Regions from separate parts of the Streptomyces sp. NBC_01506 genome, predicted to be linked through region 3. Evidence: riboswitches for the same ligand, from Rfam matches in the RefSeq annotation. Region 3 holds a riboswitch; each other region holds the start of a gene.

Region 1 (5,093 bases), 1.6 Mb from region 3:
GAGAGTTCACTCGAAGGGGTCGCGCAGCGGCTGGAGCGGGCGCTGGCGCGCGAAGGCACACGGCGCAACGGGATCGATCTGTTCGAGGGCTTCACCACCGCCGTACTGGCGGAGATCCCGCATGTCGAGGGCATGGTGCGGGTGGTCAACCGCGGGCACCCGGAGCCGCTGATGCTCGCCGCCGACGGCGGGCTGACGGTGCTGGCCCCGTCCGACCCGACGCTGCCGCTGGGGATGGGCGAGCTGGGGGCGTGGCCGGACCGGGCGGACGAGGTGCCGTACAGCTCCGGATCGACGCTGCTGCTCTACACGGACGGGCTCACCGAGGCGCGCAACGCGGCGGGTGTCTTCTACAACCCGCGCGAACGGCTGGCGGGACGGATCTTCCCCGGCCCCGACGAGCTGCTGGAGGCGATCGTCGGGGACGTACGGCGGCACACCGGTGGCCGCAGGACGGACGACATGGCGCTGCTGGCCGTCAGCCGGCCCACCGCGAGGCAGCCGGAACGGCGCAGGACGATGCGGGTCGTGCCGTGACGTCATCTCGCCCGGCACGCTGCGTAGTTGAGGCGCACCCCTCCGCATAACATTTGACGCACCGTCAGTTCGAGTGTGTGATCGCACACGGCCCGAGAGTCGATCAACTCGCCCGATTACACCCGCTTGTGCCCCGGTTGGTCCCGGCCGTCATCGCTAACGATCACCCGGAACAGCTTGGAATAAGCCCCGGTCGTCTATTAACGTTCGATAACGCAGCGCGGTTGTCCCAGCCGTCGAAAGAGACGGCACCGTGCGCACGCGCCGAATTCCGCAAGGAAACCGGGGAACCACCAATTGGGGTGAATCGGGCGTCTCTTGCTGCCTCGTGCGGCCAAGGAACGCTCGTAGGAGACCTTCCTGCTCCGAACCCGTCAGCTAACCCGGTAGGCGAGAAGGAAGGAAAGGAGAGCGCCCCAGTGGCGTCCAACAGTCCTGCCCCCGAGACCTCCGCCCCGGCCCGTTTCGGCCCCGGAAGCCGGTTCGCCGGCTCCGATCTCACCGACGGCGAGGCGAACAGGGACTGGGAGGAGTGGAATCCCACCGCGGACTCCATCCGTCCCGTACGCGGCAAGCACCGTGTCGCCAAACAGCGCAACGCTCTCGCCCGCAGCTCCACGGTCCTCGGAGTGGGTGTCATCGCCGCGGTCGGCGCGGGAGGCATCGCCTCCGCCCAGGACAAGCCCGCGGTCTCGATATCACTTCCCGACGCGATCTCGGACAATCTTCCCGACGCCAAGTCCCTTCCCGGCGTCGGGTCTTTCATGTCCGACGGCGACAAGATGAGCGAAGAGGCGGCGCCCGCCCCGCTCACCACGGCGGGCCTCACCGCCGCGGACGCCCAGCAGGGCACCACCGACTCCGGCGAGGCGCTGCGCGCCCGCATCCTCCAGCAGGCCGAGCAGCAGCAGGCCGAGGCCGACGCCGCCCAGAAGGCGAGCGCCGAGGCGGCAGCCGCCGAGAAGGCCGCGGCCGACGCCAAGAAGCAGCAGACCGAGGCCGAGGAGAAGGCCGCCGAGGAGAAGCGCAAGGCCAAGGAGGCGGCGGAGGCCAAGGCCGAGAAGGAGCGCCTGGAGAAGCTGGCCGCCAGCTTCTCGCTCCCCACCTCCTCGTACACGCTCACCTCGACCTACGGCCAGGCCGGCTCCATGTGGTCCTCCGGCCAGCACACCGGCCTGGACTTCGCGGCCCCCACGGGCACGCCCACCAAGGCCGTCCACAGCGGGACCGTCAAGTCGGCCGGCTGGTCGGGGTCGTACGGCTACCGCGTGGTGCTGGAGCTCGAGGACGGTACGGAGATCTGGTACGCCCACCTGTCCTCGATGACGGTCAGCACCGGCCAGAAGGTCACCACCGGCGAGACCGTCGGACGCGTGGGAGCCACCGGCAACGTCACCGGTCCGCATCTGCACCTTGAGGTGCACACCGCGGGCGGCAGCGGGATCGACCCGCTGAGCTGGCTGCGCGGCAAGGGCCTCACGCCCTAGGTTTTGTACGGGTTGTAGCCGCCGTAGTCGATGTACGGCGGCGGCGTCCACACCCGCCCCGTCGCCCGCGCCGCATACGCCAGCGCGGGCGACGCCATCTCCCGGCGCTGCCACAGGTGGTGAAGCAGCTCCTGCTCGCGCTCCACATAGTCCGGGCCGGCCGTGCCGCGTCCCGCGCGGTGGCGCAGGAACGCCAGGGAGGTCGCGAACGCCTCGTACTCGCCGACCGTGCGGGCCGCCGAAGGGCCGTACGTCCGCCGCGCGACAGCGCGCGCCATCGAGCGCGCCCGCATCGAGGACAGGGCGAGCGGTTCGGTCTCGGCGAGCCAGCCGGCCGCCGCGTACGCGGGCAACTCGGCCGAGACCGTGCGCAGTTCACGCTGCCGGCTCCAGATCGCCAGCCAGGTGAGCAGGGCGAAGACGGGCACCATGAAGGCCGCGTACACCGCGTAGAAGCCGTACGGGCCGAACAGCGACGACGAGCCGTTCCACAGGGCGTGAGTGCCCATGGCCAGCGCGAGGCCGAGCACCGGCAGGACATACCGGCGCACGCGCTGACGCCGGGTGGCGAGCGCGGCCATGCCGAAGCCGATGCCCGTCAGGACCGTGAACAGCGGATGCGCGAAGGGCGACATCACCACCCGTACGAAGAAGGTCGCCGCGGTCACGGACACCAGGCCCGAGTTGCCGATCTGCTGGTCCTCGCCGAAGGCGCTGCCGAGATAGAGGATGTTCTCGGTGAAGGCGAAGCCGGTCGCGGTGAAGCCGGCGACGACCACCCCGTCCACGAGACCGGTGAAGGACTGCCGCCGGAAGAGGAAGATCAGCAGGATCGCGGCGGCCTTCGCGCTCTCCTCGACGATCGGCGCGACCACCGTGGCGCCCAGGGACTCCGCGCCGCCGGGGTCGGCGGTGGCGGTGGCTATCCACTCGGTCGCGAAGGAGTTCGCCGTGATCGCCACGAGGGCGGCGGCACAGGCGCCCCAGGCGAAGGCGAAGATCAGATTCCGCCAGGGGCCCGGCTCGACCCGGTCCAGCCAGCGGAAGGCCGCCATCAGCAGCGGAACGGGCAGAAGTGCCAGACCGAGACCGACCAGGAAGCCCTGCGTGCCGGTCTGTTCCCGTACGAGCGACAGGATCAGCAGACCGCACAGGGCGAGCAGGATGATCACCGCACCCGCGCGGACGGCGGGGTGCCGCCACAGCGAGCGGTGCGGCCGGTAGCGCCAGCGGGAGCGCTCCGGCACGGCGGCCCACATGTCACCGAGCCGCTGCTGCTGCTCGTACGCGGGGATCGCCGGGTGCGGGGGTGATTGGGACGGTTCGGACACCTACTGACTCTAACGAGCCCCACTGACAATCCGCGACGGTGCGACCCGCGACGGTGCGATCCGGCGGAAGAGCAGGTCGCGCACGGCATGCCCCTTGTCGAGGCCCTGGCCCTCGAAGCGGGTGAGCGGTCGGAAGCCGGGACGCGGCGCGTAGCCGGAGTCCGGGGAGGTGTTCTCGAAGGCGGGGTGCGCGGTCAGCACGTCGAGCATCTGCTCGGCGTACGGTTCCCAGTCGGTCGCGCAGTGCAGTACGGCACCGGGCCTCAGCCTGGGCGCGGCCAGATCGAGGAACTCGGGCTGGATCAGCCGCCGTTTGTGGTGGCGCGTCTTGGGCCACGGGTCGGGGAAGTAGACGCGTAGCCCCGCCAGCGATCCGGGCGGCAGCATCTCCCGCAGCAGGATGATCGCGTCGCCGTTGGCCACCCGGATGTTGGACAGCCCGTTCCGCTCGGCGAGACGCAGGAGGTTCCCCTGCCCCGGGGTGTGGACATCGGCGGCGAGGATCCCGGTGCCCGGGTCGGCGGCCGCCATCCGCGCGGTCGCCTCGCCCATGCCGAAGCCGATCTCCAGGACGACCGGCAGCCCGCCGAACACGGCGTCGAGATCCAGGACACGCTGTCCGTCGATGTCCAGGCCCCAGGACGGCCACAGCCGCCGCAGGACATCGGCCTGGCCGGTCGTCACACGGCTGCGGCGCGGCTGGAAGCTGCGGATACGGCGCTCGAAGTGCGATCCGGCGGGATCGGCGGCCGGGCCCGTGCCCTCGGGGAACATCCGGCTCCGGGGGACGGTGCGGTCGCCTTCGCCGACGGCGCGTTCGCTGGTCACCCTGTCGATTCTACGGAACCGCGACCCAGGTCCGCCGGAGAGGACCTAGACCCCGTCCCCGTCCACGTCCCCGTCCACGTCCACGTCCCTCAGCATCGTCAGCGCCCGTCTCGCCACCTCGCGGCCGATCGGGAGCGAGGCCGTCGCCGCCGGGGAGGGCGCGTTGAGCACATGGACCGTGCGCGCCGCCCGCCGTATCAGGAAGTCGTCGGCCAGCGTGCCGTCCCGCAGCACCGCCTGCGCGCGCACCCCGGCCGTCGCCGGGCGCAGGTCCGCGTCCGTCACGGCGGGCAGCAGCCGGCGTACGGCGGTGGCGAAGGCGCGCTTGGACAGCGAGCGGCGCAGCTCGCCCGCGCCGTAACGCCAGTGTCTGCGCGCTATCCGCCAGGAGCCGGGCCAACTGAGCGTGCCCGCCAGCTCACGGGGGCGCACGGCGGACCAGGAGTAGCCCTCGCGGGCCAGCGCGGGCACCGCGTTGGGGCCGACATGGACGCCGCCGTCGATACCGCGCGTCAGATGCACCCCGAGGAACGGAAAGGCCGGATCCGGCACCGGATAGACCAGACCCCGGACGAGACCGGGCCGGGCCAGCTCGAAGTACTCGCCCCGGAACGGGACGATCCGCATGCCCGGGTCGTCGCCCGCGAGCCGCGCCACCCGGTCGCACTGGAGCCCCGCGCAGTTGACCAGGACGCGCGCTCTGACCACCTCGCCGGCGGCCGTACGGACGGCGACACCCCAGGCCCGCCGGTCGATGACGGTGACCTCCGCGCCGTACCGCACGGACGCGCCCGACGCCCGCGCCGAATCCGCGAGCCGCGCCGCGACCGCCTTGAAGTCGCACACCCCGGTCGAGCCGACATGGATCGCCGCCAGACCGCGCACCTCGGGCTCGTACTCCATGATCTGC
Region 2 (5,093 bases), 4.7 Mb from region 3:
CCGCCCCGGCATCGGCCGTCGGTGTGTCGCACGGACTGTCGCAGCCCCCGTCGCGGTGTCCCGGCAGCGTCGTCGTGCCCATGCCCTCCACCTCGAACCCGGCGTCCGCGATCATGTCCAGATCCGCCTTGCCCTCCTGGCCCTCGGTGGTGAGGTAGTCGCCGAGGAAGATCGAGTTGACCAGGTGCAGCGCGAGCGGCTGCATCGTGCGCAGATGCACCTCACGCCCGCCCGCGAGCCGGACCTCGACGTCGGGACAGACGAACCGCACCATCGCCAGAATCCGCAGCGCCCGCTGCGGCGTCAGATTCCACTCCTCGGCCAGCGGCGTGCCCTTGACGGGGATGAGGAAGTTGACCGGCACCGAGTCCGGGTCCAGCTCGCGCAGCCCGAAGACCACGTCCACCAGATCGGCGTCACTCTCGCCCATGCCCGCGATCAGCCCCGAGCACGCCGACAGACCCGCGCCCTGCGCGTGCCGCACCGTCTCCACCCGGTCCGCGTAGGTGTGGGTGGTGGTGATGTCGCCGTACGTCGCCTCGGAGGTGTTCAGGTTGTGGTTGTACGCGTCGGCGCCCGCCGCCTTCAACCGCTCCGCCTGACCGTCCGAGAGCAGCCCGAGACAGGCGCAGACCTCGACCTCCGCGTGTCGTTCCTTGATCGCGCCGATGGTCTGCGAGACCCGCTCGACGTCCCGGTCCGTCGGCCCCCGGCCGCTCGCCACCAGACAGACCCGCTTGGCGCCGCCGGCCACCCCTGCCGCGGCGGCCTTGGACGCCTCGTCGGGCTTGAGCCAGGTGTACTTGAGGATCTCGGCCTTGGACCCGAGGCGCTGCGAGCAGTACGAGCAGTCCTCCGGACAGAGCCCGGACTTGAGATTGACCAGGTAATTGAGCTTGACCCGCCGCCCGAACCACTGGCGGCGCACCTTCCCGGCCGCAGCCACCACATCGAGCAGATCGTCGTCCGAGGTCGCCAGCACGGCGAGCGCTTCTTCGCGCGACGGCAGCTCGCGCCGAAGGCCCTTCTCCACCAGTGTGTTCAGCAGGTCCATGGCGCCGATCCTGGCCTACGGCGGGCCTCCGAGCCAAGGATGAACCCTACAAGACAGGTGCATTCAGGTGTGTGTATGACCACACTCGAAGGCGGTCCGACCACGGTTAGGGTCTGTGGGCTGCCTACAAAAGGACCCGAGCCGTGCCCACCGAGCCGTCCGTGCCGCGCAGGCCCTGTCCGCCATCGACGCCGGACCCGTTCAACTGGATCGACGACGAGGCGCGCCGGCGCGAGCGTTCCGGACTCGTCCGTACGCTGCGGCCCCGCGACTCCGGCTCGGCGCTGCTCGATCTCGCGAGCAACGACTACCTGGGGCTCACGCACCACCCGGTGACCACGGGCGCGGCGGCCGACGCGGCGCGCCGCTGGGGCGCGGGCGCCACCGGCTCCCGGCTGGTCACCGGAACCACCGCCCTGCACGCCGAACTGGAGCGTGAGCTGGCCGAGTTCTGCGGTTTCGAGGCCGCGCTTGTCCTGTCGTCCGGATACGCCGCGAACCTCGCGGCCCTGACCGCGCTGACCGCGCGCGGCTCGCTCGTGGTGTCGGACGCCGCCAACCACGCCTCCATCGTGGACGGTTGCCGTCTCTCGCGCGCCGAGACCGTCGTCGTGGCGCACGCGGACCCGGCGGCCGTGGACAAGACGCTTGAGACGTACGAAGGTTCACGGGCCCTGGCCGTCAGCGACTCGGTCTTCTCGGTCGACGGCGACGCGGCGCCGCTCGCGCGACTGGCCGAGGTGTGCCGTACGCACGGCGCCGCGCTGCTCGTGGACGACGCCCACGGTCTCGGCGTACTCGGCGACGGCGGCCGTGGCGCCGTCCACGCGGCCGGTCTGGCGGGCGACCCGGGGACCGTCGCCACCGTCACCCTCTCCAAGTCGCTGGGCAGCCAGGGCGGCGCGATCCTCGGACCCGCCCGGGTCATCGACCAACTGATCAACACCGCACGGTCGTTCATCTTCGACACCGGCCTCGCGCCGGCCGCCGTGGGCGCCGCGCTCGCGAGTCTGCGGCTGCTGCGCGCGGACCCGTCGCTGGCGGGCCGGGCGCGGACGGTGGCACACGCGCTGCACCAGGGGCTGACCGGGGCGGGGCTGTCCGCCGTACGCCCGGACGCGGCCGTCGTCTCCGTACGGGCGCCGTCCCCGGACGCGGCCGTGCGCTGGGCCGCCGACTGCCGGTCGGCGGGGCTGGTGGTGGGCTGCTTCCGGCCGCCGTCGGTACCGGACGGGATCTCCCGGATCAGGCTCACGGCCCGCGCGGATCTGACGGACCAACAGGTCGGGACGGCGCTCGCGACGATCGTCGCGACCGCGCCCGCCGGGGCCGTGGCACCGACCGGTTGAGCGCGCGCGCACGTCCCCCGGCACGTTCCCTCCTCCGGCGTCCCCCTCGGTCGCCGGGGGCGGAAACTTGAGTCCGCTCAAATACGGTCTCGCGTAGCAGGGTTCACCGCTTAGAGCGACAACCGGGGTCATATCCCGGCGGATCGCCCATGCGCCGGGCGCCGTTGATGGCAGTGTGGCGCGAAGCGCAATCCGGGGACGTACTCGCGGGCATCTGCCATAGGTCGGTCTGCGTCCCGGTGGGAAAGGGACAGCGTCGCCATGGCAGACCATCAAGAAGCATCCGTCACGCTGCCGAGCGATCCGGCCTCGGTACCGGCAGCTCGCAGATATGTCGCGCGTGTCCTCGGGGAGTGGGGACTGCCGGGCGACGCCGACACCGCCGAAACGGTTCGCCTGATCATCTCGGAGCTGGCGACCAACGCCGTGCAGCACACTTTCGGCAGATCACCGACCTTCACGGTCGACGTCACTCTGGAGCGCGACGAACAGTTGCGCGTCGGCGTGACCGACAGCCATCCGCGGTGGCCGCAGCGGCTCCCGGCCGCGGTCCAGCAGGACAACGGCCGCGGGATGGTCATCATCCGCGCGCTGGCCGCCGAGTACGGCGGAGCGGTGGCCGTGACCCCCACCGCCGACGGCGGTAAGACGGTCTGGATCACCCTGCCCTGGACGCCCCCGGCCCAGGGCTGACCCGCACGCCGCACCGCGTACCGAGCACCGCCGTACGGGAGTACGCGCGTAAGGGCGTACGGGCGTCAGCGGACCCGGCCGTACCAGACGCTCTTGGCCCAGATGCGCTGGAGCCGTACCACCTGACCCGTCTTCGGCGAATGCCAGATCTTGCCGGCGCCGGCGTAGATCCCGACGTGGTAGACGCGGTTGCCGGAGTGGAAGAAGACCAGATCGCCCTTCTTGCGGCTGGAAGCCGAGATGTGGCGCGACTTGTTGTACTGCTGCTGCGCCGTACGCGGCAGCGACTTGCCCGCCTTCTTGTACGAGAACAGCGTCAGACCCGAGCAGTCGAACCGATGCGGACCTGTCGCCCCGTACTTGTACGGCGCGCCCTTCTTGGAAGCGGCCACATTCAGGGCCTTGGAGGCGGCCGGATGGGCGTGGGCCTCCGACACGGCGCCGGGCGCCAGCATCGTGCCGCCGACGGCGGCGAGGAGGACCGATGCGGTACCGGCCCGGGAGAGCAGCGACGGGACATGCGTCTGCGAGGACATGCGCAACCCTTCGTCAGCCGCCTGTGAAGGATGACCTGTCGGGTTCGGACTGGCGAAGATGCCCGGCCGCGTGTGCGGCTTCACCCCGAGGAACGGTCCATGGCCGGACCGCCCCGAACTGCTCGGGTCCTCCACTCCTGCCGATCCACTCGTGTCGACCAGGCATCCGGAGCGGCGGCAGGACTCGGCGTCCACCCGGACCGCCCCGCCGAGGTGGCGGGGGCTTGTCGTCCCACGGATCTTGACGCGGCCTCAGCGCAATTCCGAGCCGAAACGACCATATGTGACTCTCGTCACTTATGGCCCATTTGGGTTGCTACGGTCGATTCGGTGACCGGCCCATATGACCGCTCACGCGCTGTACCTGCGACGTAGCGACGCGTTGCGGCCGGACGGCCGATCCGCCCGTCGCAAGTCGCCGCCCCTGTCGCGGCGGGCGCGTCGATACGCCGAACGAGCGGGCAAATCCCGTACGGACGCGTCCGTACGGGACACCGCGCCACCGATTCGGTGTCGTGTCGCGGGTCCGTTGACCGACGCCCGCATCAAGTCGGCGGTCCGGGCGGCATGGTGACCCGCCCGGCCCTGCGTTCCCCGTCGAGAACCCGCAGCGCGCGGTCCAGGGTCGGCGTGTGCAACCGCGTCTCGCCCCTGGCGTGCATCAGCGTCAGCGCGGCGCGCAGTTCGGCCGCTCGGGACACCAGGGCCTGCGCGGCGCGCAGCGCGCCGTAGGTGTCGTCGGCGCGCGACGGGTTGATCCGGCCCACCAGGTCGACGACCTGGAGATAGCTGTCGACGAAGTCGCCCTCGGCGCGGGTCAGCGCGGGCAGCGGCGGAAGTTCCGGTGGCGGCATCGGCGGTTCACCGGGGGGTGTTGAAGCCGAGGGACGCCCTGCGGTCCTGCGCGACCTGGTCCACCAGGCCGTACTCCATGGCGCCCGCCGCGTCGAAGATCGTGTCCCGGTCGATGTCGGCGTCGATCCGCTCGGCGTCACGGCCGGTGTGCCGTACGAGCATCCGCGCCATCAGGGCCCGCAGCCGCAGCAACTCCTCGGCGTGGATGGCGAGATCGGACGGCTGGCCGCGTACGGGCTCCTCGATCCCCGGCTGCTGGAGGACGACCCGCGCGCCGGGCAGCGCCATCCGCTTGCCGGGCGCCCCGGCGGCCAGCAGGACGGCGGCGGTGGACACCGCCTGACCGAGACAGGTGGTCGCCACGTCGCAGCCGACGACCTGCATCGTGTCGTAGATGGCGGACATGGCGCTCAGCGAGCCGCCGGGGGAGTTGATGTACAGGGCGATGTCCTGGTCGGGCGCCGCGTATTCGAGATGGAGCAGTTGGGCGATCACGTCGTTGGCCGACGTGTCGTCAAGAGCGGTGCCGAGAAAGATGATCCGGCCCTCGAACAGCTTGGAGTACGGGTCGAGGGACCGGGTCCCGGTGGTGGTGCGCTCGGTGAA
Region 3 (5,093 bases):
CGCATGTGCGGGAAGACGCCGTCCTCCATGCCCGTCAGGAAGACGACGGGGAATTCGAGCCCCTTCGCCGTGTGCAGCGTCATGAGTGTGATGACGCCGGAGCCGTCCTCGTCCTCGTCGGGGATCTGGTCGGAGTCGGCGACGAGCGCGACGCGCTCCAGGAACTCGGCGAGTGTGCCGGACGGGGCCGCTGCGACCGCGTCCGCGTCAGCGTCAGCCGTCGCCTCATCGGAGTCGGCACCCGCCGCACCCGCACCCGCTGCGCCCTCCGCACCTGCGCCCTCTGCACCCGCGTCCACACCCGCGTCCGCGTCCGTGGTCGCTGTCGCGTCCGCCCCCGCCGCCTGGGCCCGCTCCTGCTCGAACTCCAGCGCCACGGCGGCCAGTTCCTGCAAGTTCTCGATCCGCGTCTCGTCCTGCGGGTCGGTCGACGCCTGCAACTCGGCCAGATAGCCGGTCCGTTCGAGCACGGCCTCCAGGACCGTCGCCGGTCCGGCGCCGGACTCCACGACCGTACGCAGCTCCTCCATCAGCGTGTTGAAGCGCTTCACGGCGTTGGACGAGCGGGCCGCCATGCCGTACGCCTCGTCCACCCGGCGCAGCGCCTGCGCGAACGAGATCTTCTCCCGTACCGAGAGCGCGTCGATCATCGCCTCCGCGCGGTCGCCGATACCGCGCTTGGGCACGTTCAGGATCCGGCGCAGCGGGACGCTGTCCTCCGGGTTGGCGAGGACGCGCAGATAGGCCAGCACGTCGCGGACCTCCTTGCGTTCGTAGAAGCGCACACCGCCGACGACCTTGTAGGGCAGGCCGACGCGGATGAAGATCTCCTCGAAGACACGCGACTGCGCGTTCGTCCGGTAGAAGACCGCGACATCGCCCGCCTTGGCCTCCGACGCGTCCGTCATACGGTCGATCTCGTCGGCGACGAACTGCGCCTCGTCGTGCTCGGTGTCGGCCACGTACCCGGTGATCTGGGCGCCCGCTCCCGCGTTCGTCCACAGATTCTTGGGCCGCCGGCTCTCGTTGCGCTCGATGACCGCGTTGGCCGCGCTGAGGATCGTCTGTGTGGAGCGGTAGTTCTGCTCCAGCAGGATCGTCGTCGCGTCCGGGTAATCCTCCTCGAACTGGAGGATGTTACGGATCGTGGCGCCCCGGAACGCGTAGATGGACTGGTCGGCGTCACCGACGACGCACAGCTCGGCCGGGTCGTGTCCCTCGCCCGAGGGGCCGACCAGCTCACGCACCAGGGTGTACTGCGCGTGGTTGGTGTCCTGATACTCGTCCACCAGGACGTGGCGGAACCGGCGGCGGTAGTGCTCGGCGACGTCCCCGAACGCCTGGAGCAGATGGACCGTCGTCATGATGATGTCGTCGAAGTCCAGCGCGTTGGCCTCGCGCAGCCGCGCCTGGTACATCCGGTACGCCTCGGCCAGCGTCTTCTCGAAGGGGTCCGTGGCCTGACCGGCGAAGGTCTCCTCGTCGATCAGCTCGTTCTTGAGATTCGAGATCTTGGCGCTGAACGCCTTCGGGGGGTGGCGCTTGGGGTCGAGGTCGAGATCACGGCAGACCAGGGCCATGAGCCGCTTGGAGTCGGCGGCGTCGTAGATGGAGAACGACGACGTGAAACCGAGCCGCTTCGACTCGCGGCGCAGGATCCGCACACAGGCGCTGTGGAACGTCATGACCCACATGGCGTTGGCGCGCGGTCCGACCAACTGCTCGACGCGCTCCTTCATCTCGCCGGCGGCCTTGTTGGTGAACGTGATGGCCAGTATTTCGCCGGGATGCACGCTGCGGGTCCCCAGCAGATACGCGATCCGGTGCGTCAGCACCCGGGTCTTGCCCGAGCCCGCGCCGGCCACGATGAGCAGCGGCGATCCGGTGTGTACGACGGCGGCGCGCTGCTCGTCGTTCAGCCCCTCGAGCAGCGCCGCCGGGTCCACGACCGTGCGCGGGGCACCGTCGCGGTGATACGGATCCCTGGGCGGGGGCACGTCGAACTTCCCTCCGAAGAGATCGTCGGGCACCTGTTCCGGAACGGTGTCCTCGGGCGGCGGCGGGGGCTCCTCGGCCGAGGGCTGGAGGTCCGCCAGGAAGCTGTCGTCAAAAAGGCTGCTCATCGCTTCCTGAGTCTAGGGTGCCGCACTGACAGCCCGCCGCCGCATGGCGCCACACGGCCTCGCGGGGCCGCCGACGAGCGTTTACGCGAAAGGTCACGAAAATGTATCGGGCATATCGGAATCGAACCTTCACAGGGGCACCACAGGTTGGCTAGCGTGCTCGCCGAGGCGGTCCGTACTCCACCGGCGATCAGCGCCGGGCGGGCGGCCTGCGCCGAATCCGGGCTTCCCGAAGGGGGGTTCGGAACCGGGGACCCACCATGTTCGACCGGGGTGAATCGGGCCGCGTTCCTGGCCCGTAGGGCAGCCTTCCGTTCCGCCCGAACCCGACAGCTAACCCGGTAGGCGGTCCACGGAAGGAGATGTCGACCTTGGCGTCGCATCGCAAATCGCGCAGTCGGACCGGCATGCGCGCGAACACTCCGGCTGTCGGCTTCACGACGGCCGCCCTCGCCTCCGTCACGCTGCTGTCGACGCAGAGCGCCACCGCCGCGCCGGCCGAGCCCAAGCCCTCGGTGGAAGAGGTGCAGAAGAAGGTCGACGACCTGTACCGGCAGGCCGGTACGGCGACGCAGCAGTACAACAAGGCGAAGGAAGCGACCGACACCCAGCGCAAGTCGGTCGAGCGGGTCCTGGACGACGTCGCCAAGAGCGCCGACAAGGTGAACGAGGCGCGGCGCGCCCTCGGTACGTATGCGGCGGCGCAGTACCGCGCGGGCGCGGTCGGTCCCACGGCCGCCCTGATGTTCGCCGACAGCCCGGAGTCGTACTTCGAGCAGACCCAGTTGATGAGCCGGCTGACCGACCGCCAGCAGGAGGCCGTCGAGGACTTCCAGAAGGAGCAGCGGTCCGCGGCCCAGCAGCGCGCGAAGGCGACCAAGAGCCTGGAAACGCTGACCGAGTCGCAGACCTCCCTCAAGGAGGGCAAGCAGAAAGTCCAGAACAAGCTCGCCGCGGCGCGCTCGCTGCTGTCGGAGCTGACGGCCGAGGAGAAGGCGCGGCTCGCCGAGCTGGAGCGGAAGAAGGAGCAGGAGGCGCGCCGCAAGGCCGAGGCGAAGGCCAAGGAGGAGGCGGCGGAGCGCAAGCGGCAGGAGGAGGCGCGGCAGGAGGAGGCGCCCGCCACCGGCGGCACGGACACCGGGACGGACACCGGCGCGGACACCGGGACCGGCTCGGGGGCCACGGACGGTACGTACGCGGCCAAGGCCGAGAAGGTCCTCGCGTTCGCCCGCGCCCAGATAGGCAAGCCGTACGTGTGGGGCGCCACCGGCCCCGACTCGTACGACTGCTCGGGGCTGACGGCCGCCGCCTGGAAGGCGGCGGGCGTCCAACTGCCGCGTACGACCTGGGACCAGGTGAAGGTCGGCACGCGCGTCGCCACGGCGGATCTGCTCCCCGGCGATCTGGTGTTCTTCTACGACGACATCAGCCACGTCGGCATCTACAAGGGCGACGGCAAGATGATCCACGCGCCGAAGCCGGGTGCGAACGTCCGTGAGGAGTCGATCTACTACATGCCGATCTACGGCAGCGTGCGCCCGGCCTGAGCCCTGGCTCCCGGGGGCTGCCCACGGGGTCTCACGGGCCCCTCTCACCGCCTGTGCGATCATGCGAAAAAGTGCCCTGGGGAGGGGCCGTCGCGGTGGTCTCGAACACCGCGGTGGTGAGAGAGGGAGTCCGGCATGAACGCGGGTGGGGATCAAGACGGTTCGTCCGTGTCCGACGACGAGTGGGAGCGATTCCTGCGGGAGTCGGCGGAGGGCGTGCCCGACGCGCCCAAGGAGGCGTCGGCGCGGGCCCGGATCGTGACGCGGCGGCTGCGGGAGGAGCCCGCGCCACCGGAGGGATGGCGTACGCACCAGCCGCCCCGGCGGCCGAGGCGGCTGAAGGGCCGGTACGTCGTCGGGCTGCTGGCCGCTGTCGCGCTGCTGGCCGTGGCGCTGGATCCGGGACGCGTCACCGGGTGGTTCGAGGACGACGGCGGGGCCGGGGGGCCGCTCGCCGCGGAGTCGGAGCGCCCGGACCAGCCACCGCCCATGGAGCCGGCCGGGCTGCCCACGCTGGACGAACCGTTCAAGGGGTCGCCCGCGGAGCGCTGGGACAGCGGGACGGCCGGGATCACGGTGCCCGTGGCCAAGGCGACCGGGTGGATGAGCGAGGCGCAGGTGAAGGACGCGCTCGACAGCAGCCGTGACTTCCTCGCCGCGTCCAGTCTGGATCCGGCGGTGCTGCGGGGCGGGCAGCCGGCGGAGGCGATCGCGCTGATCAATCCTCATCAGAAGGACGTCCAGGACTTTCTGGCGACCGCGTTCCGCGCGCCGAGCGAGGAGAACGACCCGCTGCTGCTGTTCAGCCGGTTCGACAAGGAGCACACCCGTGTCGTCGGGGACGTCGTCAAGACACGGGGGCGGATCAGCTACCAGGAGGGCGAGCGCGGTGCCCTCCAGGTGAGCGCCGATGTCACGTATGTCTACCCGGTCACGCGGGCGGCGGCGGACAGCGGCGGCGACGACGAGGTCGCGCGCGTGATCGTGCGCCGCGAGACGGTGCTGAACTGGGACGATCCCGCCAAGGTGATCACCGAGCGGGGGTCCTTCTCCCTCGTTTCGTACAAGGTCCATATGACCAACGGCGGCTGCGGCGACCCCACCGGCTACCTCGTCCCCGAATACGGAGCCGAGCAGGCCGCCGACGCGGATGGGCCCGCGATCGACCCCTACGACCGCAGCGGGCCGGTGACCGAGGGGACGGCGGGCGCGGACGGGGAGTGCGGGGCGGCGACGCGGTCGTAGGCGGACACGCCCCTGGCGTCCTCTCCCTTATGGGCTCTACGGGCCGTCCGGGCCGTCCGGGCCGTCGAGGAACCAGACGTCGACGGGTTCCATCTCGTCCTGTTCGGCGCCCCCGACGGTGACCAGGGCGCGGCCGTCCGGGGTGAAGGCGGCGAGGCTCGGCTTGGACGACAGCCGC

The links. Region 3 has a riboswitch for cyclic di-AMP ahead of OG329_RS14845 (NlpC/P60 family protein). Riboswitches for the same ligand answer to the same signal wherever they lie in the genome.
Region 1: another riboswitch for cyclic di-AMP. It lies ahead of OG329_RS22170 (M23 family metallopeptidase); the one in region 3 lies ahead of OG329_RS14845 (NlpC/P60 family protein).
Region 2: another riboswitch for cyclic di-AMP. It lies ahead of OG329_RS36710 (C40 family peptidase); the one in region 3 lies ahead of OG329_RS14845 (NlpC/P60 family protein).

What each region holds. Positions count from the first base shown of each region.
Region 1 is NZ_CP109422.1:5,046,654-5,051,746, forward strand. Features, by position in the region: gene OG329_RS22165 (PP2C family protein-serine/threonine phosphatase) at 1-537, shown strand, start outside; cyclic di-AMP (ydaO/yuaA leader) riboswitch at 790-945, shown strand; gene OG329_RS22170 (M23 family metallopeptidase) at 957-2,024, shown strand; gene OG329_RS22175 (PrsW family intramembrane metalloprotease) at 2,021-3,355, opposite strand; gene trmB (tRNA (guanosine(46)-N7)-methyltransferase TrmB) at 3,365-4,129, opposite strand; gene lhgO (L-2-hydroxyglutarate oxidase) at 4,229-5,093, opposite strand, start outside.
Region 2 is NZ_CP109422.1:8,165,344-8,170,436, forward strand. Features, by position in the region: gene bioB (biotin synthase BioB) at 1-1,054, opposite strand, end outside; gene OG329_RS36700 (8-amino-7-oxononanoate synthase) at 1,198-2,403, shown strand; gene OG329_RS36705 (ATP-binding protein) at 2,665-3,096, shown strand; gene OG329_RS36710 (C40 family peptidase) at 3,162-3,632, opposite strand; cyclic di-AMP (ydaO/yuaA leader) riboswitch at 3,636-3,807, opposite strand; gene OG329_RS36715 (hypothetical protein) at 4,178-4,486, opposite strand; gene OG329_RS36720 (ATP-dependent Clp protease proteolytic subunit) at 4,494-5,093, opposite strand, start outside.
Region 3 is NZ_CP109422.1:3,436,820-3,441,912, forward strand. Features, by position in the region: gene OG329_RS14840 (ATP-dependent DNA helicase) at 1-2,123, opposite strand, end outside; cyclic di-AMP (ydaO/yuaA leader) riboswitch at 2,326-2,487, shown strand; gene OG329_RS14845 (NlpC/P60 family protein) at 2,486-3,670, shown strand; gene OG329_RS14850 (hypothetical protein) at 3,806-4,915, shown strand; gene OG329_RS14855 (hypothetical protein) at 4,952-5,093, opposite strand, start outside.